2 regions of the Kitasatospora sp. NPDC094015 genome follow, and region 1 is predicted to be linked to the other one. Evidence: predicted binding sites of a transcription regulator. Region 1 holds the regulator's gene; the other holds the start of a gene.
The links. The regulator HrcA, encoded in region 1, represses chaperone genes, less so after heat shock. The targets are predictions, from matches to a motif close to TTNGCACTCNGNNNNNCNGAGTGCNAA.
Positions count from the first base shown of each region.

Region 2: the regulator HrcA is predicted to act here: its motif matches at 10,076-10,102, upstream of ABT014_RS05210 (FmdB family zinc ribbon protein).

Region 1 is NZ_JBEOUL010000019.1:124,520-135,951, forward strand. It holds gene ABT014_RS22460 (AMP-dependent synthetase/ligase) at 1-909, shown strand, start outside; gene hemW (radical SAM family heme chaperone HemW) at 1,028-2,257, shown strand; gene ABT014_RS22470 (hypothetical protein) at 2,276-3,790, opposite strand; gene ABT014_RS22475 (DUF3097 domain-containing protein) at 3,907-4,752, opposite strand; gene pspAB (PspA-associated protein PspAB) at 4,810-5,394, opposite strand; gene htpX (zinc metalloprotease HtpX) at 5,484-6,404, opposite strand; gene hrcA (heat-inducible transcriptional repressor HrcA) at 6,636-7,718, shown strand; gene dnaJ (molecular chaperone DnaJ) at 7,791-8,930, shown strand; gene ABT014_RS22500 (16S rRNA (uracil(1498)-N(3))-methyltransferase) at 9,063-9,812, shown strand; gene ABT014_RS22505 (hypothetical protein) at 9,853-10,242, shown strand; gene ABT014_RS22510 (S41 family peptidase) at 10,324-11,432, shown strand, end outside.
Region 2 is NZ_JBEOUL010000003.1:204,594-216,025, reverse strand. It holds gene ABT014_RS05265 (glycosyltransferase family 39 protein) at 1-1,259, opposite strand, end outside; tRNA gene ABT014_RS05260 (tRNA-Arg) at 1,627-1,699, shown strand; gene ABT014_RS05255 (hypothetical protein) at 1,772-1,912, opposite strand; gene ABT014_RS05250 (hypothetical protein) at 2,137-2,439, opposite strand; gene ABT014_RS05245 (HAD family hydrolase) at 2,859-3,521, shown strand; gene ABT014_RS05240 (class I SAM-dependent methyltransferase) at 3,422-4,186, opposite strand; gene murJ (murein biosynthesis integral membrane protein MurJ) at 4,201-6,123, opposite strand; gene ABT014_RS05230 (phosphatase PAP2 family protein) at 6,518-7,303, opposite strand; gene ABT014_RS05225 (sigma-70 family RNA polymerase sigma factor) at 7,659-8,630, shown strand; gene ABT014_RS05220 (hypothetical protein) at 8,789-9,031, shown strand; gene ABT014_RS05215 (hypothetical protein) at 9,066-9,335, opposite strand; gene ABT014_RS05210 (FmdB family zinc ribbon protein) at 9,737-10,051, opposite strand; gene ABT014_RS05205 (MFS transporter) at 10,292-11,432, opposite strand, start outside.

The sequences.
Region 1 (11,432 bases):
TACGCCCGCACCACCCAGGAGAACCGGATCGCCACCGGGCGCGACAGCGCCCCGCTCGGCCTGCGGGTCCAGCACGCGATCGCCGACAAGCTGGTCTACGCGAAGATCCGGGCGGCCTTCGGCGGGCGGCTGCGTGGCTCGGTCTCCGGCAGCGCCGCGCTGGCCCCCGAGATCGGCTACTTCTTCGCCGGCGCCGGCGTGCCGGTGCTGGAGGGCTACGGCCTGACCGAGACCTCGGCCGGCTCCACGGTGAACCGCGCCGAGGACTTCCGGGTCGGCACGGTCGGCACCCCGCTGCCCGGCACCGAGGTGCGGATCGCCGAGGACGGCGAGATCCTGCTGCGCGGCCCCGGCGTGATGCGCGGCTACCACGACCTGCCCGAGCAGACCGCCGAGGTGCTGGAGCCGGACGGCTGGTTCCACACCGGCGACATCGGCGAGCTCGGCCCGGACGGCTACCTGCGGATCACCGACCGCAAGAAGGACATGTTCAAGACCTCGGGCGGCAAGTACGTCGCGCCCAGCGAGGTCGAGGGCAAGTTCAAGGCGATCTGCCCGTTCGTCTCCAACGTCCTGGTGATCGGCAACGGCCGCAACTACTGCACCGCGCTGATCGGCCTGGACGAGGCCGTCCTGCTGCCCTGGGCGGCCGAGCACGGCCTGGCCGGCAAGTCCTACGCCGAGGTGGTCGCCGACCCGCAGACGCACGCGCTGATCGAGGGCTTCGTGCAGCGCCTCAACGGCGAGCTCCAGCGCTGGCAGACGATCAAGAAGTTCACGCTGCTCCCGCGCGACCTGGACATCGAGCACGGCGAGCTCACGCCGAGCCTGAAGATCAAGCGCCCGGTGGTCGAGAAGACCTACGCGGACGCGGTCGCCGGGATGTACGCGGGCACCAACGAGGCGTGACGCCGCCGCCCCGCACGGCCCGCCCGGGCCGTGCGGGGCGTCACCGCGTTCGGGCGGTCCCCACGTGCTGGGCGTCACCGCGCGCGGAGGAAGCGGCGCGGTGCGGGACAATGGGCGAATGCCCTCCGCACTCCCCGACGGCGTCCCCGTGCCGTCCGACGGTTCCCTGCCCGCCCACGCCCTGGCCGGGCTGGGCGAGCGCCCGTTCGGTTTCTACGTGCACGTGCCGTACTGCGCCACCCGCTGCGGCTACTGCGACTTCAACACCTACACCGCCACCGAGCTGCGCTCGGCCGGCACGGTGGCCTCGCAGGAGACCTACGCCGACAACCTGGTGGCCGAGGTGCGGCTGGCCCGCCGGGTGCTCGGCGCGGCCGAGCTGCCGGTGCGCACGGTCTTCCTCGGCGGCGGCACCCCGACCCTGCTGCCGGCCCGCGACCTGGTGAAGATGCTGGGCGCGATCCGCGACGAGTTCGGGCTCGCCCCCGACGCGGAGGTCACCACCGAGGCCAACCCCGAGTCGGTCGACCCGGCCTACCTCGCCGAGCTGCGCGAGGGCGGCTTCAACCGGATCTCCTTCGGGATGCAGAGCGCCCGCCCGCACGTGCTCGCGCTGCTCGACCGGCACCACACCCCGGGGCGCCCGGAGGCCTGCGTGGCCGAGGCGCGCGCGGCCGGCTTCGACCACGTCAACCTGGACCTGATCTACGGCACCCCCGGCGAGTCCGACGACGACTGGCGGGCCTCGCTGGAGGCGGCCGTCGGGGCCGGCCCGGACCACGTGTCGGCCTACTCGCTGATCGTCGAGGACGGCACCAAGCTGGCCGCCCGGGTCAAGCGCGGCGAGCTGCCGATGATCGACGACGACGTGCACGCCGACCGTTACCTGATCGCCGAGGAGGCCCTCGCCGCGGCCGGGTACTCCTGGTACGAGGTCTCCAACTGGGCGACCACCGAGGCCGGCCGGTGCAAGCACAACGAGCTGTACTGGACCGGCGGCGACTGGTGGGGCGCCGGTCCCGGCGCGCACAGCCACGTCGGCGGGGTGCGCTGGTGGAACGCCAAGCACCCCGCCGCGTACGCCCAGGCGCTCGCCGAGGGCCGCACGCCGGCGCTCGGCCGCGAGCTGCTGGCCGGCGAGGACCGCCGGGTCGAGCGGATCCTGCTGGAACTGCGGCTGGTGGACGGCTGCCCGCTGGACCTGCTGACCGCGGCGGGCCTGCGGGCCGCCGAACGGGCGCTGGCCGACGGCCTGCTGGACCCGGCCGCCCATGCGGACGGCCGGGCCGCGCTCACCCTGCGGGGCCGGCTGCTGGCCGACGGCGTGGTCCGGGACCTGGTCGACTGACCGGCCCCGGCCGGGGCGTCAGCGGGCGGTCGGGGCGGCGGAGGCCGTGACCGTCCGCAGCGGCCACTCGCGGTGGAACGCGGGCAGCGGGATCCGGCCCTCGACCACGGGGGTGCCGAAGACGGTCAGGTGCGCCAGCAGCGCGCCGGTCAGGTCGACGCCGCCGTACAGGCTCAGCGTGCCCTGGGCCTGGGTGAGGCCGTGCGCGGTGTCGAAGGCGACCGCGCCCTCGGCGGTGGCCCGCAGGTACGGCTGCACCACGGCCTCGACGCCCACGGCGCCGTACAGGCCGACGCTCACCTGGGCGCCGAGGCCCGCGCGCACCTCGGCCTTGCCGCCGAGGCGGGCCCGGACGGGGGAGACCTTGGTGTCGTCCGCCGCGGTGACCGGGCTCCAGCCGCGACCGCCCGAGTAGTCGGCGTCGACGTGCCAGGAGCCGTCGAACTCCTGCTCCACCGACGCCGAGACCTTGCCGTCGGCGCTGACCTCCAGGTAGGCCGTCAGGCCCAGGTTGACCACGACCGGCAGGCCGCCGACGGTGATCACCGGGTTCGCGTGCAGCTCGGCCAGCGGGACGCGCACCGGCGTACCGGTGCCCTTGGCCAGCTCGCCCTCCACCCGCCACTGCGCGTGCGCGTCCAGGTCGAAGCCGACCGAGGCGGTGCGCGGGGCGCCGACCTGGGCGCCGTGGTACGCGAAGTGCACGGCCGGGTGCAGCCGGAGCGAGCCCGAGGCCTGCGCGGCCGCGCCGCCGGGCAGCGGGATCGGGGCCCGGACGTCCAGCTGGAGGGTGCCGGAGGCCTCGGCGGTGGCGCCGCCGGCGTCCGCGCCGAAGGACAGCTTCACGTCCTCGACCAGGGGCTTGACCGAGAGCGCGTGCGGATCGACCGGCACCCGGCCGTCCGCCTCGGCGCCGCCGAGCAGCTCGGGCAGGGTGGCCGGGCGGGTGTCGGCCCGGACGGTGCCGTCGGCGCCCGGCTGCACCTTGGTGACCGCCAGCAGCGCGCCCTGCGGCGCGGCGGGGGTCGGCGGGCTGGCGATCAGCTGGCCGGCCTGCACCGGCTCGGCCGCCGGCGGGGTGCCGTCGGGGCTCGGGCTCGCGGACCGGGCGGTGGACGGGGTGGTGGACGGGGTGCGGCTCGGGCCGGGGGAGCCCTTGGTCGCGCTCGCCGTCGCGCTCGGGCTCGCAGCCGCGCCGGTGGCGGCCGGCCCGGGGGCGGCGGCCAGCACGGCGGTGCCGGTGGCCGGGTCGTAGGCGGCCAGCCGGACGCTGCGGGCGGCGGGGGCCACGGCGGGTCCGCCGGGGCTCGGGGTCACCACGGCGGTCTGCTGCGGGCCGGGCCGCGCGGCGGCCACCACCAGGGCCTCGCCGGTGCCCTGCGGCGTGGCGCCGCCCCGGGCCGGGGCGGCGGGCGTCGCGGCGGCCGCGGCGTCCGCCGACGGCGGTGCGGCCGGGCCCGCGCAGGCGGCGGCGCCGAGCAGGACGGCCAGCGCGAGCGCGGGCAGCCGGAACGTACGGACGGAGTTGGACAACGGATCCCCTTCGACGCGCGGCGCAGAGCGGGGCCGCGCGGAAACACCGGAAGCAGGCGACCCCGGATGCGGGGCCGCCTGCGTGATGTTACTGACGGGTTATCAGCTTGTCGAAATCATGCCAAAGGGTCGCCCGGCCGCTCGGCCGTCACGAAGTCGATCAGCTCCTCGACCCGGCCGAGCAGCGCCGGGTCGAGATCGCGGTAGGAGTTCACCGAGGCGAGGATCCGCTTCCAGGCCGCCGGGGTGTCCACCGGCCAGCCGAGCCGGCGGCAGACGCCCTCCTTCCAGCCCTCCCCGCGCGGCACCTCGGGCCAGCCGGGGATGCCCACGCCGGACGGCTTCACGGCCTGCCAGACGTCGATGTACGGGTGCCCCACCACGAGCACCGAGTCGCCGGTCACCCGGCCCGCGATCCGGTGCTCCTTGGTGCCCGGCAGCAGGTGGTCCACCAGCACGCCGAGCCGCCGCCCCGGGCCGGGCGCGAACTCCGCGACGATCGCCGGCAGGTCGTCGATCCCCTCCAGGTACTCCACCACCACGCCCTCGATCCGCAGGTCGTCGCCCCAGACCCGCTCGACCAGCTCGGCGTCGTGCCGTCCCTCGACGTAGATCCGCGACCCGCGCGCCACCCGCGCCCGCGCGCCGGGCACCGCGACCGAACCGGACGCCGTCAGCCCGGGGCCGCGCGCGGGGGCCGGCCCGCTCGGCCGGACCAGGGTCACCACCCGGCCCTCCAGCAGGAAGCCGCGCGGCGTCAGCGGGAACACCCGGTGCTTGCCGAAGCGGTCCTCCAGGGTCACCGTCACCCCCTCGGCGGTCTTCTCGCAGCGCACCACCGCGCCGCAGAAGCCGGTGGCGGCCTCCTCGACCACCAGATCACGCTCGGCCGCCACCTCGGGGGCGGGCTGCTGCCGCTTCCACGGCGGGGTCAGGTCCGGTCCGTACTCCCTGCTGCGCATGCCCGGACTATACGAAACCGACCCCCCGTCAGCGCCCGCAGGCCCTGGGCGGCGCGCTCACAGTCCGGGAGCGCCCCAGACCGGGAACCAGCGGGTCAGGTCCTGTTCCAGCCGCAGGTCGTTGCCGAGCATCGCGCGGACCTGGAGCTCCAGCGGGCTGTTGCGCTTCTCGCCGCCGCCGGGCATCGGCGCGAACGGGTAGAAGGTCCCGCGCTTGAACAGGTAGACCAGGGCGAGCGGCTGCCCGGCCTCGTTGCGGAAGCCGACCAGCGAGCAGAGCAGCTGCGGGCCGAAGCCGTTGCCCTCCAGCTCGCTGTTGACCGCGTGCAGGTCGTTCACCAGGTCGGGGAGCTGCTCGGGGGAGTGCCGGGCGAGCAGCCAGGAGTACCCGTAGCCGTCCTGCGAGGCCTCCACCGGGACGCCGCCGTTCGGGGTGTCGGCGTCCAGCAGGGCCCGGACCTGCCGCTCGACCTCGGCGAACGCGCCGCCCTCGACGGCGGCGAAGCAGACCGAGCCGAGGCCGGTCGGACGGAACCCGGCCGCCGCCTCCAGGGTCAGCGCCGCCGACGGCACGCCGAACAGCTGGTCCAGGTCCGGCTTGGCCGGCTTGCTGCGGCCGAGCAGGGCGTCCAGGAATCCCACGTCGAGCTCCTCGGTGACGGGTGACGGGTGGCGGGTGACGGGTGACTGGTGGCGGGTGCGGGCGGCGGGCGGTGTCCGGTACTACCGGCTCAGTGGCCGAGCTCGGCGGAGATCTTCGCCAGCTGGGCCAGCCGCTGCTCCAGCGACGGGTGGGTGGAGAACAGCTGGGTGGCGGCCTCCCGGGCGCTCAGCGCGGGGGCGAAGTAGAAGGCGTTGTACGGCTGCGCCTGGCGCAGGTCCTGGGTGGGGATGGCGGCGATCTGCCCGGTCACCTTGGTGAGTGCCGAGGCCAGCGCGCTCGGCCGGCCGGTGAGCTGGGCGGCCGCCCGGTCGGCGGCCAGCTCCCGGTAGCGGGAGAGCAGCCGGGTGAGCAGGAAGCTGAGCGCGTACACCACCACGCTGACCAGCGGGATGATCAGCAGGGCGATCGCGGTGTTGCCGTCGTTGCTGTTGCGGTTGCCGCCCACGAACCCGCCGTACAGCGCGATCCTGGTCATCGCCCCGGCCAGCACGCCGAGGAAGCCGGCGATCGTCATCACCGCCACGTCCCGGTGGGCGACGTGCGAGAGCTCGTGCGCGAGCACGCCCTCCAGCTCCTCCGGGTCGAGCCGGCGCAGCAGCCCGGTGGTGACGCACACCACGGACTTCTCGGGTTTGCGGCCGGTGGCGAAGGCGTTCGGCATGTCGTTGACGGCCACCGCGACCCGGGGCTTGGGCATGTCGGCCAGCGCGCACAGCCGGTCGATGGTGCCGTGCAGCTGCGGGTACTGCTCGGGGGTGACCTCGTGGGCCCCCATCGCCCGCTCGGTGATCTTGTCGCTGAACCAGAACTGGGCCACGAACAGCCCGCCGGAGATCAGCACGATCAGCGGCCAGGCCCCGCGCAGCAGGACGATCAGCAGCCCGGTGAAGCCCACGTAGACCAGGCCGATCAGGAACATCGTGGTGACCATCCGACCGGTCAGCCCCCGATCGGGGGCGAACCGGGAGTGCTGCCCTGAAGTCGACATCGCCACTCCCTCGCTCTCGCGCTCGCCTCCGATGCTGCCACTCGGGACGCCCCCGAGCACCACGCACCGCCCGTACCGCCCCGGCAATGCGGGAAGGATCACCGGGGCGGCCCGTTCCTGCCGTCGGGGCAGGGCCTTACACTGGCTGGTAAGGTCCTGGCACTCTGCCTGCCGGAGTGCCAGATATCGGACACTCAACAGCTCAACGGACGAAGACGGAGGTGCGTGCCCATGGTCGACGAGCCCCGTTCCGTCGAACCGGCCCGCGCGGTGGTGGATACCCGCCCCGTCGGCCGTCCGCTGGACGACCGCAGGCTCGCCGTGCTGCGGGCGATCGTCCAGGACTACGTGGGTACCGAGGAGCCGGTCGGCTCCAAGGCCCTGGTCGAGCGGCACAGCCTGGGCGTCTCGCCGGCCACCGTGCGCAACGACATGGCCGCGCTGGAGGAGGAGGGCTTCATCCAGCAGCCCCACACCAGCGCCGGCCGGATTCCCACCGACAAGGGGTACCGGCTGTTCGTCGACCGGCTGGCCGAGGTCAAGCCGATGACCAGCCCGGAGCGCCGGGCGATCCGGCACTTCCTGGAGGGCGCGGTCGACCTGGACGACGTGGTGGCCCGCACGGTGCGGCTGCTGGCGCAGCTCACCCGGCAGGTCGCGGTGGTCCAGTACCCCTCGCTGACCAGGTCCACGGTCCGGCACATCGAGCTGGTCCAGCTGACCCCGGCCAAGGTGATGCTGGTCCTGATCACCAACACCGGCCGGGTCGAGCAGCGGATCGTCGACTGCCCCGGCGCGGTCGGCGACACCGTCCTGGCCGACCTGCGGGCCAAGCTGAACGCCAGGGCGGGCGGCCGGCCGCTGCCCGAGGTGCCGGTCGCGCTGGAGGACCTCCCGGCGGCCTTCGAGCCGGCCGAGCGGCCGACCGTCAGCACGGTGCTGGCCACCCTGTTCGAGACGCTGGCCGAGCAGAACGAGGAGCGGATCATGCTGGCGGGCACCGCCAACCTGACCCGCTTCGGACACGACTTCCCGCTGACCATCCAGCCGGTGCTGGAGGCACTGGAGGAGCAGGTGGTGCTGCTGCGCCTGCTGGGTGAGACGGCGGACGCCGCGATGACCGTCCGGATCGGCCACGAGAACGCCTACGAGGGGCTCAATTCCACCTCCGTCGTCTCGGTCGGTTACGGTTCGGGCGACCAGAGCGTGGCGAAGCTCGGGGTGATCGGTCCGACCCGGATGGATTACCCGGGCACAATGGGGGCGGTGCGAGCGGTGGCACGGTACGTCGGCCAGATCCTGGCCGAGTCGTAGGACATGACGCGCCGCAGGCCGGCGCGCAGCAGTCGCAAGCACTTCTAGAGGCGGAACAAACCGGAGCATTTGGTGGCCACGGACTACTACGCGGTACTCGGCGTCCGACGTGACGCGGGTCAGGACGAGATCAAGAAGGCGTTCCGGCGTCTCGCGCGCGAACTGCACCCGGACGTCAACCCGGACCCGAAGACGCAGGAGCGGTTCAAGGAGATCAACGCCGCCTACGAGGTGCTCTCCGACCCCGCGAAGCGGCAGGTCTACGACCTCGGCGGGGACCCGCTGTCGCCCAACGGCGGTGGCGGCGGCGCGGGCGGGTTCGGCGCGGCCGGATTCGGCTTCTCCGACATCATGGACGCCTTCTTCGGCGCCGCCGGCGGCCAGCGCGGACCGCGCTCGCGCACCCGGCGCGGCCAGGACGCCATGATCCGCCTGGAGATCACCCTGGAGGAGGCCGCGTTCGGCACCACCAAGGAACTCCAGGTCGACACCGCCGTCACCTGCACCACCTGCAGCGGCGAGGGCGCGGCCCCCGGCACCTCCGCGCAGACCTGTGACATGTGTCGCGGCAAGGGCGAGGTGTCCCAGGTCACCCGGTCCTTCCTGGGCCAGGTCATGACCTCGCGGCCGTGCCCGCAGTGCCAGGGCTTCGGCACCGTCGTGCCGACCCCGTGCCCCGAGTGCGCCGGCGACGGCCGGGTGCGCGCCCGCCGGACCCTCACCGTCAAGATCCCGGCCGGTGTCGACAACGGCACCCGGATCCAGCTGGCCGGCGAGGGCGAGGTCGGCCCCGGCGGCGGCCCGGCCGGCGACCTGTACGTCGAGATCGCCGAGAGCACCCACCCCACCTTCCAGCGCCGTGGCGACGACCTGCACTGCACGGTCACCATCCCGATGACGGCGGCCTCGCTCGGCACCCAGGTGCCGCTGCAGACCCTGGACGGGCTGGAGGAGGTCGACATCCGGCCCGGCACCCAGTCCGGCCAGTCCATCCCGCTGCACGGGCGCGGCATCACGCACCTGCGCGGCGGCGGCCGGGGCGACCTGATAGTGCATGTCGAGGTGCAGACGCCCACCAAGCTCGACCCCGAGCAGGAGGACCTGCTGCGGCGGCTCGCCGTGCTGCGCGGCGAGGAGCGGCCGGCCGGCCACTTCGCGCCGGGGCAGCAGGGGCTGTTCTCCCGCCTGAAGGACGCGTTCAACGGCCGCTGAGGCCCTGAGCGCACCCGATCGTCCCGAGGCCGGCCCCGGCGGACCACAGCGTCCGGCGGGGCCGGCCCGTCCGTCCTGCTGTTCCCGGCGGCCCGGTGGTGGCCGCCGGGGAGCCACCCGGAGGTTCCTGCCATGACCGCGCCCGTGTTCGTCGTCGAGGCCGGCCGGCTGGCCGCGGTCGCCCCCGGGGCGGTGGTGCGCCTCGACGGCGCCGAGGGGCGGCACGCGGCCGCGGTCAAGCGGCTGGCGGTGGGGGAGGAGGTCACCCTCGCCGACGGGCTGGGGCTCGGCGCGGACGGCACCGTCTCGACCGTCGAGGGCAAGGACGCGCTGGACGTCACGGTGACCGGGGTGCGGCGCGAGCCGGAGCCGAGCCCGCGGATCGTGGTGGTGCAGGCGCTCCCCAAGGGCGACCGGGGCGAACTCGCGGTGGAGACCATGACCGAGGTCGGGGTCGACGTGGTGATCCCCTGGGCGGCCTCCCGCTGCATCACCCAGTGGAAGGGCGAGCGCGGGGCCAAGGCGCTGGCGAAGTGGCGGGCGACCGCCCGCGAGGCGGGCAAGCAGTCCCGCCGGCTGCGGTTCCCGGAGGTCCGGGAGCTGATGACGACCCGCCAGCTGGCGCCGCTGCTCGGGCAGGCGGCGCTCGCCGCGGTGCTGCACGAGGAGGGCGCCGAACCGCTGGCCGCCGCCGACCTGCCCGCCACCGGGGACATCGTGCTGGTGGTCGGCCCCGAGGGCGGCGTCGCCCCCGAGGAGCTCGCCGCCTTCGCCGAGGCCGGCGCCCGCCCCTACCGCCTGGGCAGCTCCGTCCTGCGCACCTCCACCGCCGGCGTCGCCGCCGGAGCCCTCCTCCTCGGCCGCACCGGCCGCTGGTCCTGACCCCGACCACCGGCCCCGGCTGCTCCGGCAGGATGACCCCGTGGACGTCGAATTCTTCATCGAGCACGACGGGTCGGGTCGGCGCTTCGAGCCGGTGGTGGGCGCGTGCTTCGAGCCCGACGATGCCGTCCTGCTCTGGGAGAGCCGGCTCACCGGCGTCACCGTCGAGGAGCTCCGGCGCCGCGGGGAGCCGCGAACGCTGGCACCGATGGCCGACGGGTACCTGGGGTTCGTGTTCTCGGCCCGCCTGTGCGTCGCCCTCGCCGCCGCCGACCAGGACCGGCTGGACGAGGTGGCCGAGGAGTGGGCCGAGCAGGAGGCGGGCCTCGGCGACCCGGACGCCATCTCGGCGCGGACGGCCGTCGAGATCCTGCGCGGGGTGGCGGCGCTGGCCCGTAGGCGGCGCTGGGTGTACTGCCGCTGCTGGTGACGGATCCCGTTCGCGGCGCGGGCGTTTCGCCCTCGAAGAAACTCTTGGCCGGGCTGTCGGGTGGTGCCTAGGGTGACTGCCGTGACCGAACCAGAGAGCACCTCCTCCACGGGCGCCTACCTGCGCCACCCGCATCTGCACGGTGACCTCGTCACCTTCGTCGCCGAGGACGACATCTGGCTGGCGCCGGTCGACGGTGGCCGGGCCTGGCGGCTGACCGCCGATCAGACCCCGGTGAGCCGGCCCCGGTTCTCGCCCGACGGCCGGTCGGTCGCCTGGGCCTCCACCCGGGACGGCGCCCCGGAGATCCACGTGGCGCCGGTCGACGGCGGCCCGGCGCGCCGGCTCACCTACTGGGGCAGCCCGTTCACCGCGCTGCGCGGCTGGACGCCGGACGGCCGTCCGGTCGCCACCACCACCGCGGGGCAGGCCACCATCCGGCGCTCCTGGGCGTTCGCCCTGCCGCTGGACGGCGGCGAGCCGACCCGGCTGCCGTACGGGCCGATCGGCGGGCTGGCGTACGAGCCGGGCGGCGAGCGGGTGCTGCTGCTCTCCGCGATCAGCCGCGAGCCGGGCTGGTGGAAGCGGTACCGGGGCGGCACGGCGGGCAAACTCTGGATCGGCTCCCAGGAGTTCGGGCGGCTGCACGCCGATCTCGGCGGCAACGTCGAGTCCCCGCTCTGGGTCGGCGGCCGGGTCGCGTTCCTGTCCGACCACGAGGGCGTCGGCCAGCTGTACTCCAGCCTGCCGGACGGCTCCGACCTGCGCCGGCACAGCGCCGGTGGCCCGCAGGAGCAGGGCTTCTACGCCCGCAACGCCACCACCGACGGCACCCGGGTGATCTGGCACAGCGCGGGCGACCTGTGGCTGCTGGACGACCTGGACGGCGCCGCGCCGCGCCGTCTCGACATCCGCCCGGCCGGCCCGCGCACCGACCGCCAGCCCCATCCCACCCCGGCCGCCGGACAGTTGGAGACGGTGGCACCGGACCGCACCGGCCGGGCCAGCGCCGTGGTGGTCCGCGGCAGCGTGCACTGGCTGACCCACCGGGAGGGCCCGGCCCGGGTGCTGGAGCAGACCCCCGGCACCCGGGCCCGGCTGGCCAGGGTGGTGCCGGGCAAGGACGGCGCGCAGGGCGTGGTCTGGGTGACCGACGCCGAGGGCGAGGACGCGGTCGAGTACGCCCCGGC
Region 2 (11,432 bases), on a different contig from region 1:
TGCCAGGCCTCCAGGCCACCGATCGCCACCAGGCCGTCGCCGCTTCGGTAGCCGGCCGTGACCACGGCCGTGGCGCCGCGGTAGTCGGGGGCGCCGTGCGCCCGGCCGCCGCGCTCGGCCCGCTGCACCGGCAGGCCGAGGTAGCCAGGGAGCACCACCGCGGCCGCGACCACCGCCAGCGCGAGGGCGGCCCGTGCGGTGGTGACCCACGCGGTGGTGCCCCGAGCCGTCGCGGTGCCCCGGGCGGTGACGGAGCTCCGGGCAGTGGCGGCGCCCCGGACGGCGGCCCACAGCACGTCCACGCCGCCGCCGGCCAGCGCGGCGCAGGCGGGCAGCGTGAAGAGCAGGTAGCGGTCGAGGAAGTAGGAGATCTCACCCTGCGAGGCCACCCAGACGGCCAGCACCGGCAGCACCGCGAGCAGCAACAGGTCGATCGCCGGCCGCGTGCGGCGCACCAGCGCGAACACGGCGAGCACGAGGAAGACGTGCAGCACCCGGGGGGAGGCGAACAGCAGGTCCCAGAACTGTCGCAGCGCGTTCCCGTCGGGGCGGGGCACCCAGTACAGCTGGCGGGCCGACTGCTGTTGCCCGAGCAGCATCACCGGCACCGCCGGGAGGGCTGCTGCCAGCGCGGCGCAGGGGAACTGCCACAGCAGCCTCCGGGAGCCGGGTCGCAGCGCGCGCAGCAGCACCACCGCGGCTGCCGGCACCAAGGCGCTCAGCGAGACCAGGTGCAGCAGACCGGCGACCGAGCTGCAGGCGGCGAAGGCCGCCCAGCGGGCGAACCCGGGTCGCTCCAGTGCCCGGAACAGGCACCAGACGGCGGCCGCGGTCGCGCACGCCACCAAGGCGTAGGCCCGGGTCTCCTGGGCGTACCGGGAGACGAGCGGGACCGTGGCGAACAGCAGCCCGGAGGCGAGTCCGGCCATGGAGCTGCGGAAGACCAGCCGGGCGGTCAGCGCGGTGAACGCGGCGGCGCCGGCCATCGCTAGGGCGGAGGGCAGCCGCAGGGCGGCGGGGGAGGTGCCGAAGACCTCGGTCCACAGGTGCAGCACGACGTAGTAGGCGCCGATGCTGGCGTCCACGTGGTCGAGCATGCCGAACAGCTCACCCAGTCCGCGGGTGGCGGCGCTCCAACTGGACAGCTCGTCCCGCCAGAGCTCCGGCGTACCTATCCGCCAGAGCCCCACCGCCAGCATCACCAGCGCGGGACCGAGCCAGACGCCGGCCGACCGGATGCTTCGTGGCCAATTCCCCATGAACCCAGCACACTACCTATATCGCCTGACAAGGCAGATCTCGCCTGACATGCCGCGAACTGCCGCACCGGATCGGAAGCGTCCGGTTCGAGTGCACAACGACGCAGCCGTCCCGGTGGGTGCGCACGCGCCGAAGAACGCGGAACGGGCTTCGCCCGCCCGGTCCGTGGCCGCACCCGGGAGCCGGTTCCCCGGCTCTCCCGACGGCACACTGTACCGGCAGCCACCGGCGCCGATTCTCCAGGGGGAGATCTTCGGAGGCCTCATCCGCTAGTCTGTCAGGGATCGGTCGGCCGCCCCGCTGCCACCTCGTGCCCGCGGAGCCGCGCGGCCCGAGCACGCAGTCCCCGGGCGCAACCGCCCGTCGGCCTCAGTAGCTCAGGGGATAGAGCACGGCTCTCCTAAAGCCGGTGTCGCAGGTTCGAATCCTGCCTGGGGCACACCGCCGTCCGCGGCGCAGAACGTCGCAAAGGGCCAGCCCACGAGGGAGATCCTCGAAAGCTGGCCCTTCGTCATTGCTGCGGCAGGCGGGGCGGCCAGTCGGGCTGCGCCACACCCGTGCCAGATGGGTCCGGCGGCACTTGCCCGCCGAGCGCCTGGCGGACGGCCTCGCCCACCCGGTCGGCGACCAACCGATCGCGCTCGCTGGTCATGTGCTGGTGGATCAACGCGGCCCGGGTGGTGCTGTGTCCCACCCTGGTCATCAGCTCCCGCGTGCTGGCTCGGTCCGGGAGGCGGGGCTGTTGCCGGTGTGCCGGAGATCGTGCACATGCACCTCCACCGGGATGCGAGCCGGAGCGGCTCTCGCGGCTCCAGGTTCTCCGGGTGACCGCGGGGGAGGGACTCGACCCGAATCCCTCCCCCGCAGCCCGGTGTCCTACTTCTTGTGCGGGTCGTAGTGCTTGCCGATCTGGGTGATGACTGCGCCGATCGTCGCCTTGACGATCGTGTCATTGTGCTTGTCGGCCGCGTCGATGAACCGCTCCACAGCGTTGCCCACCGGCTCCATCACCTTTTCCATGGTCTCCTCCGCATCCCGCCCCCGAAGGGCCGCGACCCCTCCGGCCGCGACGGCGACGGGAAGGGCCATCATCATCGCTCCCATGCCGACGAAGCCGGCGGCCCAGCCCGAGACCGTCTTGGGGTTTCCGTCGGCTTCTCTTTTGACGATTTCCGACATGTCCGTCTCCACTCCCCTGGTAGTGACAGAGCGCGTCCGCTCCGTTACTCATTCTGAGAGTCGCGTAGCCGCAGGACCAGGTTTCACCCCCCCTGGTCATTCCCTGACCTGAACGTCCGCCTCTGGGTGGATTGACAGCCTGATTTTCCAGTGAACGGCATGCGGGGCCAGGGCAGCGGGGCTGGTCGCGGCGGGCGAGGCCTCGGCCGGGGCCGCTGGCCATTCGTCAGATCGCACTGCCCCCACCATGGCGGTGCAGGTCAGGGACGGTGAGTGACAACTGTTACTCCTGAAGCCGGTGTCGCAGGTTCGAATCGCGAGGTGGTGAACGGGCGTCACGGGGCGCGGTGCTCGGGTTGCCGGGTGCCTGGGAAGCTGGGCGGTGGACAGTATGCAGATGGGTCGACGGGGGAGTGGGTATGGGGGACGGGGCGGTCGAGTTGGTCGTGTTCGACTGCGACGGGGTGCTGGTCGACAGTGAGCCGATCGCGGTGCGGGTGCACGTCGCGTTGGGGGCCGAGTTCGGGTGGCCGCTGGGCGCGGACGAGGTGGTGGAGGAGTTCGTCGGGCGATCCACCGCGTCGATCGGGGAGAAGATCGCCGCCAGGTTGGGCGCGGATGTCGCGGTGGCCTGGGGTGAGCGGTTCGGCGAGCTGCACCGGGTGGCCGTGGATGCGGAACTGGCCGCCGTGGACGGCATCGTGGTGGCGCTGGACGCCCTCGACGGGCTCGGGGTGCGGTACTGCGTGGCCTCCAGCGGCAGCCACGCGAAGATGCGGCACACCTTGGGCCGCACCGGCCTGTACGAGCGCTTCGCGGGCCGGATCTTCAGCGCCACCGAGGTCGCCCGCGGCAAGCCGGCGCCCGACCTGTTCCTGTACGCCGCCGAGCGGATGGGGGCCGAGCCCGGCCGGTGCGGGGTGGTCGAGGACAGCCGTCCCGGCGTCGAGGCGGCCCGGGCCGCCGGGATGCGGTCCTTCGGCTACGCCGGCGGCGTCACCCCGGCCGAACGGCTGGTCGGCCCCGGGACGGTGGTGTTCGAGGACATGCGCGGGCTCCCGGAGCTGCTGGCCGGCACCTGAGGCGGGGCATCCGCCCTGGGCGCTGCCGGGCCGTTGACCGCGAAGGCGTGCAGCCAGGTGAGATCGCGGTGGCCCGGGCCGTACCGCTCGCGCTCGTTGGCCCGCTCGACGGCGAGCACGGTGAAGCCCGCCGCCTGGAGCAGGGCGTGCACGCCCGCCGCGTTCTGGTAGTTGAAGAACCGGACGCCGTCACTGCTGAACGGCTCCACCACCTCCTCGGCGCCCTCGCCCTCCTTGAAGCTCACGAAGAGCGCGCCGCCGGGCACCAGGACCCGGGCGAACTCCCGGAGGGCGAGGGCGATGTGCTCGTCCTTGAGGTGGAGCAGGGTGGCCTGGCACCAGATCCCGGCGTGCGAGGCGTCCGGCAGCCGGAGCGCGCAGACGTCCAGCTGCTCGAAGGCGAGACGGGGGTGGAGTTCGCGGGCCCGGGCGACGAAGGAGGGCGAGAGATCGCCGCCCAGGACGTCGAGCCCGCGCGCGGCCAACAGCGCCGTGTCGCGGCCGAAGGCGCAGCCCGCGTCCAGCACCGGACCGCCCGGCGGCGACGCCAGCAGCGCCACGAAGCGGTCCAGCTCCTGGCCGGGGTGCATGGCGCCGGTCGCCCGCTCGTACTTCGCCAGGCCGTTCTCGTACGCGGCCATCGTCCGTGCCAGGTAGTCGAACACCGGCCGCCGCCCGCTCAGCGGCGGTGGCGGCCGCCGGCCGCCGTCGTGGCCGGCTCGGGGTAGGGGATCCGCAGCTTGCGGGCCAGCGGGGCCACGGCGGCGCCGGCACCGAGCGGGCGGGCCAGCACGAAGAGCGAGAGCAGTACGGCCGCCGAGCCGGCCATCAGGCCCGCGAAGTTGCCGAAGACGCCCGGTCCGAACCAGGCGGCGATCCAGTGCGCGGCCACCGCGCCCGGCACGCAGGCCAGCAGGATCGCCAGGTGCAGGGTGATCACCCGGCCGCCCTCCAGGCCGCTGGTGGGCTTGGCGCGGCGGGTACCGAGGGTGAGCGTCGCGTCCGGGCCGGCCTGCGCCGGGACGGCCGGTGGCGGCGGTGCCTGCCGCAACCGGCGGCCGAGCGCCCAGCCGGTGAGCGCGACGCTGAGGATGCAGGCGACGGTCTGCGCCGCGGCCATGCCGATGATGATCCAGCGCGGGTCGAGCAGCCAGTACGCGACACCGGAGAGCCCGGCGTTGGTCAGCGTGGTCGCCACCGTCAGCCAGAACGGGGTGCGGGCGTCGCCCATCGCGTAGAAGCCGCGGGCCAGCGCGTACTGGGCGCAGAAGGCGGGCAACCCGATCGCGAACGCGATCAGCACCTGGGCGATCACCCACGAGTCCGCGGGGGTGGTCTTGCCGTGCTGGTAGGCGAGCGCGGTGATCTGGGTGGCCAGGGTCACGAACAGCACGGTGACCGGGATGATCATCGCGGCCGAGGACCGCAGCATGCCGCCCAGGTCGGCGCCGATCTGGCTGTAGCGGCCGGCGGTGGCGGCCCGGGACATCCCGGGTAGCAGCGCGGTCACCAGCGAGATGGTGATCACGCCCTGCGGGACGACGAAGAGCTGGTAGGCGTTGGTGTAGGCGAAGTTGCCCAGACCCATCGGCAGGTGGGCGTGCTCGGCGAGGTCGCCGGCCCGGGCGCTGAGCTGGCTGATCACCGCGAAGGACAGCTGGGTGACGGCGACCAGGGCCAGCGCCCAGGCGGCCGCCCGGAGCGGCCTGCCCAGCCCCGCTCCGCGCCAGTCGAAGCGCGGGTGCCAGCGGAAGCCGGAGCTGCGCAGCGAGGGGAGCAGGCCGACGGCCTGCACGACGATGCCCAGGGTGCTGCCGAGGCCGAGCAGCAGCACGTCGCCGGTGGTCACGGCGTCCACGGTCTTCGCGTTGGAGCCGATCACCATGTAGAGGCCGAAGACCGCGATGGCCACCACGTTGTTCAGCACCGGGGTCCACATCATCGCGCCGAACCGGTCGCGGGAGTTGAGCACCTGGCCGAACAGGGTGAAGACGCCGTAGAAGAAGATCTGCGGGAGGCAGAACCGGGCGAAGGCGATGGTCAGGTCGCGCTTCACGCCCGGCGGGTACCCCGAGTAGGCGTCCACGATCAGCGGGGACGCGCACCAGGCGGCGACGGTCAGGACGATCAGGGCGACGCCGCAGATGGTCAGCAGCCGGTCGGTGTAGGCGACGCCGCCGTCCTTGTGCGTCTGCGCGGCGTGGACCAGCTCGGGGACGAACACCGAGGCCAGGACGCCGCCCATGAGCATCATGTAGACGACGTTGGGCAGCGAGTTGGCGATGTTGAACGAGTCGCCGAGGCCTGCGGAGCCGAGCGCGGCGACGATCATCGCGCTGCGGACGAAGCCGAGCGAGCGGGAGGCCATCGTCCCCAGCGCCATGATCAGGCCGTTGCGGCCTGCCGAGGGCGCCGGCTTCCCGGCGGCCGGGGCCTGAGCCGGGGCCTGGGTCTGCGCGGGTGCCTGGCCCGGGATCGCGGGCGGCCCGGGGGGCATCGGCGGGGCGCCGGGGGAGGGCTGCAGGGGGATCCGCAGGGCCATGGTGGGCGGGTCGATGGACGCGTTCGGGTCGGAGGACCCGTCCGTCGTGTGCATGGTCATCAGACCCCCGTCACTCGGTGCCTGGGAAGCGGCGCTGCGGAGCGATTCCGCCACGCCCGTCCGGCGAAACGTCGGTGTACGGAGTCGACCTGTCGGACAAGGCCGGCCTGGTCCTGTACGGAACCGGGCCTCCCCGTGCCGGACGCGGAGGGCGACCCGGCCGGAGAAGTCTGCCTCAATTCGGCACCCGCTGGGGAGCCGGGTGTCGCGGGTGACGAGCACCACTGAGGCGGCGGCTCCGCGGAGTTGAGCAGCGGGTGCGCAGGATTGGCGACGATTTGCCCGTTATGGGGTGAAATGTAGTGGCGCGCCGGGAAGTCAACGGCTTGCTGGACCACGCTCCGAGCTCCTCCCCGGGTTGCCACTGCATCGATGTGATCTTCCTCACCGCCCGTCAGGACTCCTCGTCCGGTGGATCCTCCTCGATCGGACGCGTCGCCCCTTCGGGTATCAGGACGCGCTGCACCCGGGGTCGGGTTCGCCGGTCGAGCCGCCAGGAGTCCCGCAGCAGCGCGCCGGGGTGCCAGAGTTCGAGCCCCGCCGTCACGCCGGCCAGGACGGCGGCGGCGCCGAGCCAGCCGGCCAGGACGTCGCTCGGCCAGGAGAGGCCGAGCGCGATCCCGCTCCAGCCGACCGCCAGTGCCAGCGCTGCGGCGAGGCCGCAGGCGGCGGCCCGCCCGGCGCGGTTCGCCCGTGGCCACAGGAGCGCGGTGAGCGCGGCGCAGGTGATCAGCGAGGCCATCGCCGGCCCGGACGGGAAGGAGGACCCCGCGGCGCGGGTGACCGGGTCGGGGAAGTGCGGCCGCGGGCGGTCGACCAGGAGCTGGGTCGACCGGGCCGCCAGCCACCCGGTCAGCGCCAGCGCCGCGGCCCAGCCGGCCAGGGTTCGGGTGCCCAGGCGCAGCAGCCAGACGGCCACGAGCAGCAGCAGGGCGCGCATGGTGACCGGGCCGCCCAGCTCGGCCAAGGTCCGGATCGCTGCGGTCGAGACGGTGTGGCGGCGGGCGATCGGGTGCAGCGCACTCACCGTGGTGTGGTCGAGGCGGGCCAGTGGGCCCCAGTTGCCCAGGACCAGAGCGAGCAGCACGGCGAAGAATGCGGCGGCTCCGACCGCCACCGCGGCACATTCGGCGTGGTGGCGACGTTGTCTCTGGTGGAGGTCGTCGATCGGCTGCTGCATGGCTGTCACCTTCCCGGTGGGACGGCGTTCCCGATGCCTGGTGAATCCCGATTCGGCATCTTTTGTGTCGAGTTGCCGCAGATTCGGCGATCGCATGGCGTGCACCATCGATCACGCTGCGTGCGGGATCGAGGGCAAAATGAGCAGGATACTCCATGGCGGAGGAAACTCTGAGGGAGTTGGGAATGTTGTCCGATTTCTGTGCGTTGGATCGTTACGTGTGAGCCTCGGTGAGGCCCGCACCTCTTCGAGCCCGTGGATCTCCCCGGGGATCCTTCGTGGATCCCGCTGTACCGGTCCGCACCGGATCGGCACAGCCGCAGGCAGACCCGGCAACACCAGCAAGGGAGCAAGCATGGCCACCCGTGCCGTCGTTCGCGACAGGGCCGACCGGACTCGCTCGGCCCGCCCGACCAACTTCGAGGCCGACCGCGACCTTGTCGGCATGTACCTGGACGAGATCGCCAGGACGCCCCTGCTCGACGCCGCCGAGGAGGTCGAACTCTCGCTCCGGATCGAGGCCGGCGTCTACGCGCAGCACCTGCTGGAAGAGGAGACCCTCCCCAAGGGCGTGCGGCGGGAGGAGCTGGAGTTCATAGCCGACGACGCCGAGCGTGCCAAGGACGTCTTCATCCGCTCCAATCTGCGACTCGTGGTCGCGGTGGCCCGGCGCTACCCGCGCAGCGGCCTGCCCCTGCTGGACCTGATCCAGGAGGGCAACGCGGGCCTGGTCCGGGCGGTCGAGAAGTTCGACTACTCGAAGGGCTTCAAGTTCTCCACCTATGCGACGTGGTGGATCCGGCAGGCGATCACCCGGTCGATCGCCGACCAGTCGCGGACGATCCGGCTGCCCGTGCACCTGGTCGAGGAGCTCGGGCGGATCCGCCGGGTCCAGCGCGAGAAGGCCAAGGAGCTCGGCCGTGAGCCGGAGCCGGCCGAGATCGGCGCCGAGCTGGACATCAGCGAGCAGCGGGTGAAGGACGTGCTGGACTGGGCGCGTGACCCGGTCAGCCTGAACATGTCGGTCGACGACGAGGGCGAGACCCAGTTCGGCGACCTGGTGGAGGACACCGGAGCGGTCTCCCCCGAGGACGCCGTGATGGTCATGCTCCGCCGCGAGGAGCTGGACACCCTGATCGACCGGCTGGACGACCGGACGGCCTCGATCATCCGCTCCCGCTACGGGATGGAGGACGGCCGCGAGCGCACGCTCACCGAGGTCGGCAAGCAGCACGGGCTGACCCGCGAGCGGATCCGGCAGATCGAGAAGCACGCGCTGGCGGAGCTGAAGAAGATCGCCGACCACGCCGGCTTCGAGGCAGCCTGACGCAGGCGGTGACGCGGGCGGACGGGAACGGTTGGACCCACCGGCCCCGGTACGGCTTCGGCCGTGCCGGGGCCGCCGTCGTGCGGCCTAGGCTGGTGGTGGGTCGACGGTGGTCGGACGGTGGCGGGCAGGACAGGAACAGCGGGAGGCGAGGCGGCATGAGCGGGCCGAGCGAGCAGGACGGCGGGAACGGCCGCGACGGTGACCAGGACGGGACCGGCGCACCGGCGAACGGGGGGAAGGCACGGAAGCCCGCTGGGCTGGTCTTCGGCGACCCCCTGGACCGGCAGACCAGCGACGACACCGACCAGGGCTGGGGCGAGCGCCCGCGCGGCGGGGAGAGCGGTGGACGCGGACTGGACTGGTACCTGAGCCAGCGGCCGCCCCACCACGGCGACTGAGCGCCGCCGGGGGCCGGGCGGGAGCCGAGCGCCCTCAGTGCCCGGTGGTGCAGCGCGCCTCGCCGACCACCCCGGAGATGCCCGGACCGGCCTGGGGCGGCGGCTCACCACCCCGCAGCACCCCTGAGGTCAGCGCCACCGCCGTGAGCACGCCGGCCAGCAGCAGCCCGGGCCGGTGCCGGACCGCCTGCCGGAGCCGATGGCGGCCACCGCCACCGCGCCGGATCGGGGTGAAGTAGGGGACTTCCTGCCGCGGCGGCACGGCGGGAGCGGGGAGCGGGGCGGAGTGGGCAGCCGTGGTCATGGTCGGAGCACCGCCTTCGGGTCGGGTCGAACGGGCCCGGTGGGACCCGCGGGACCCAGCCTCCGCCGACCCGGCGATCCCCGGAATGACCCCCGCAGATCCTGTGGAAAACCCGGCCCTGTGGACAACCCGGCTACCTCGCCAGGGTGAACAGGCCCCCAGCGGTTGACGCCCACCCCGCCGCACCTACCCCCGCACACCCCGCCCGGGCACCCCGCCCGGGCACCCCGCCCGGGCACCCCGCCCGGGCACCCCGCCCGGGCACCCCGCCCGGGCACCCCGCCCGGGCACCCCGCCCGGGCACGCCGAAGGCCCGGCGACACCGCCTGAGCGGTGCCACCGGGCCTCGGTGCGTACGAACGTGCGTGCGCGGCCTCGGTACGGCCTGCGGTCGCCCCGCCTCAGCTCGCGGCCGGCGCGGACGCCGTCGTCGACGAGGAGGACGAGGAGCCGGAGGAGCTCGCGGCGGGCGTCGAGGACGTCGACGAGCCGGTGGACGAGGAGCTGGACGCCCCCGGGGTCACCGAGCTGCTGGACGAGGAGCGGCTGTCGGTCCGGTAGAACCCCGAGCCCTTGAAGACCACACCCACGGCCGAGAAGACCTTGCGGAGCTTCCCCTGGCACTCGGGGCACGTGGTCAGCGCATCGTCGGTGAACTTCTGCACCGCCTCCAGGCCGGTCCCGCACTCGGTGCACTGGTACTGGTACGTGGGCACTTGCTCTTCCTCCTGCACTTCCCTCTGGCACTCGGGCCTGATGAGTGCTAACGGTGTCCAATGATGCGGTATTCCGTGGGCCGAGTCCAGCGCTCCCGGTGTGATCCGGGTGTCAGATGACCACCGGACCCGGAAGCCAGGCCCGAACCGGGCCGGAACCGGACCGCAAACCGGCCCCGCAAACCGGACGCAAACCGCCCCGGCAAACCGGCCCGGCAAACCGGACCAAGCCCGGAGCCCTCAGCCCTCGGCGGTCGCGATCTGCGCCCCCGCCGGGACCGTCCCCGCACCCCGTGCGACCGTCCGGCTGCGCGCCCCGGGTGCCACCAGCAGCCCCCGCAGCGACACCAGCGCGATCAGCCCGAGCCCGGAGCCGGCCAGCGCCACCAGGAACCCGGCGGAGGGACCGCGCTGGTCGATCAGCTGCCCGGCGACGGTCTGCCCGACCGCCAGGCCGAGCCCGATCGCACCGGTCAGCCAGGTGAACGCCTCGGTCTTGGCGCCGTCGGCGACCAGCGTCTCGACCAGGGTGTACCCGGTGATCAGGGTCGGCGCGATGGCCAGGCCGCAGCACAGTCCGGCCACGGTCAGCGACGTCAGGCTGGGCATCGCCCACAGCGTGGAGCAGCCGATCACCAGCAGCGCGTAGCTGAACAGCATCCGCTGCCGGGCCGAGCGCTTCCAGCCGATCAGGCCGTAGAGCACCCCGGCGACCATCGAGCCGCCGGCGAAGATCCCGTAGACGGTGCCGCTGGCGCCGCCGCGGCCGACCGACTCGGTGAACGCGGTGACCGAGACCTGCATGGCGCCGAAGACGGCGCCCACGCCCAGGAAGGAGCCGGCCAGCAGCCGGACACCGGGGGAGGCCAGGGCGGAGACCCGCTGCGCGCCCTCGACCCGGGGGTGCCGGGCGGGGGCGGTGCGGCGCTGGGCGGCGAACGCGAGCCCGCCGAGCACGGTGAGCGTGGCTTCGGCGATCAGGCCGGCCGCCGGGCTGACCTGGGTGGCGATGGCGGTGGCCAGCACCGGGCCGATCACGAAGGTGAACTCGTCGGTGACCGATTCGAACGCGAAGGCCGTGTTCAGCATGGCCGGCCGATCGGACAGCCGTCCGACCCAGCGGGCCCGGACCATCGCGCCGATCTGCGGCACGCTGGCGCCGGCCGGGGCGGCGGCCAGGAACAGGCTCCAGACCGGGGCGTGGCCGAGGGCCAGCGCGATCAGGGCGCCGACCGACAGCGCGTGCACGGCGACGCTCGGCAGCAGTACGGCGGCCTGGCCGTAGCGGTCGGCGAGCCGGCCGGTCTGCGGGCCGACCAGGGCCTGCGCGACCGCGGCGACCGCCGCGACGGCGCCGGCCACGCCGTAGGAGCCGTTGGTC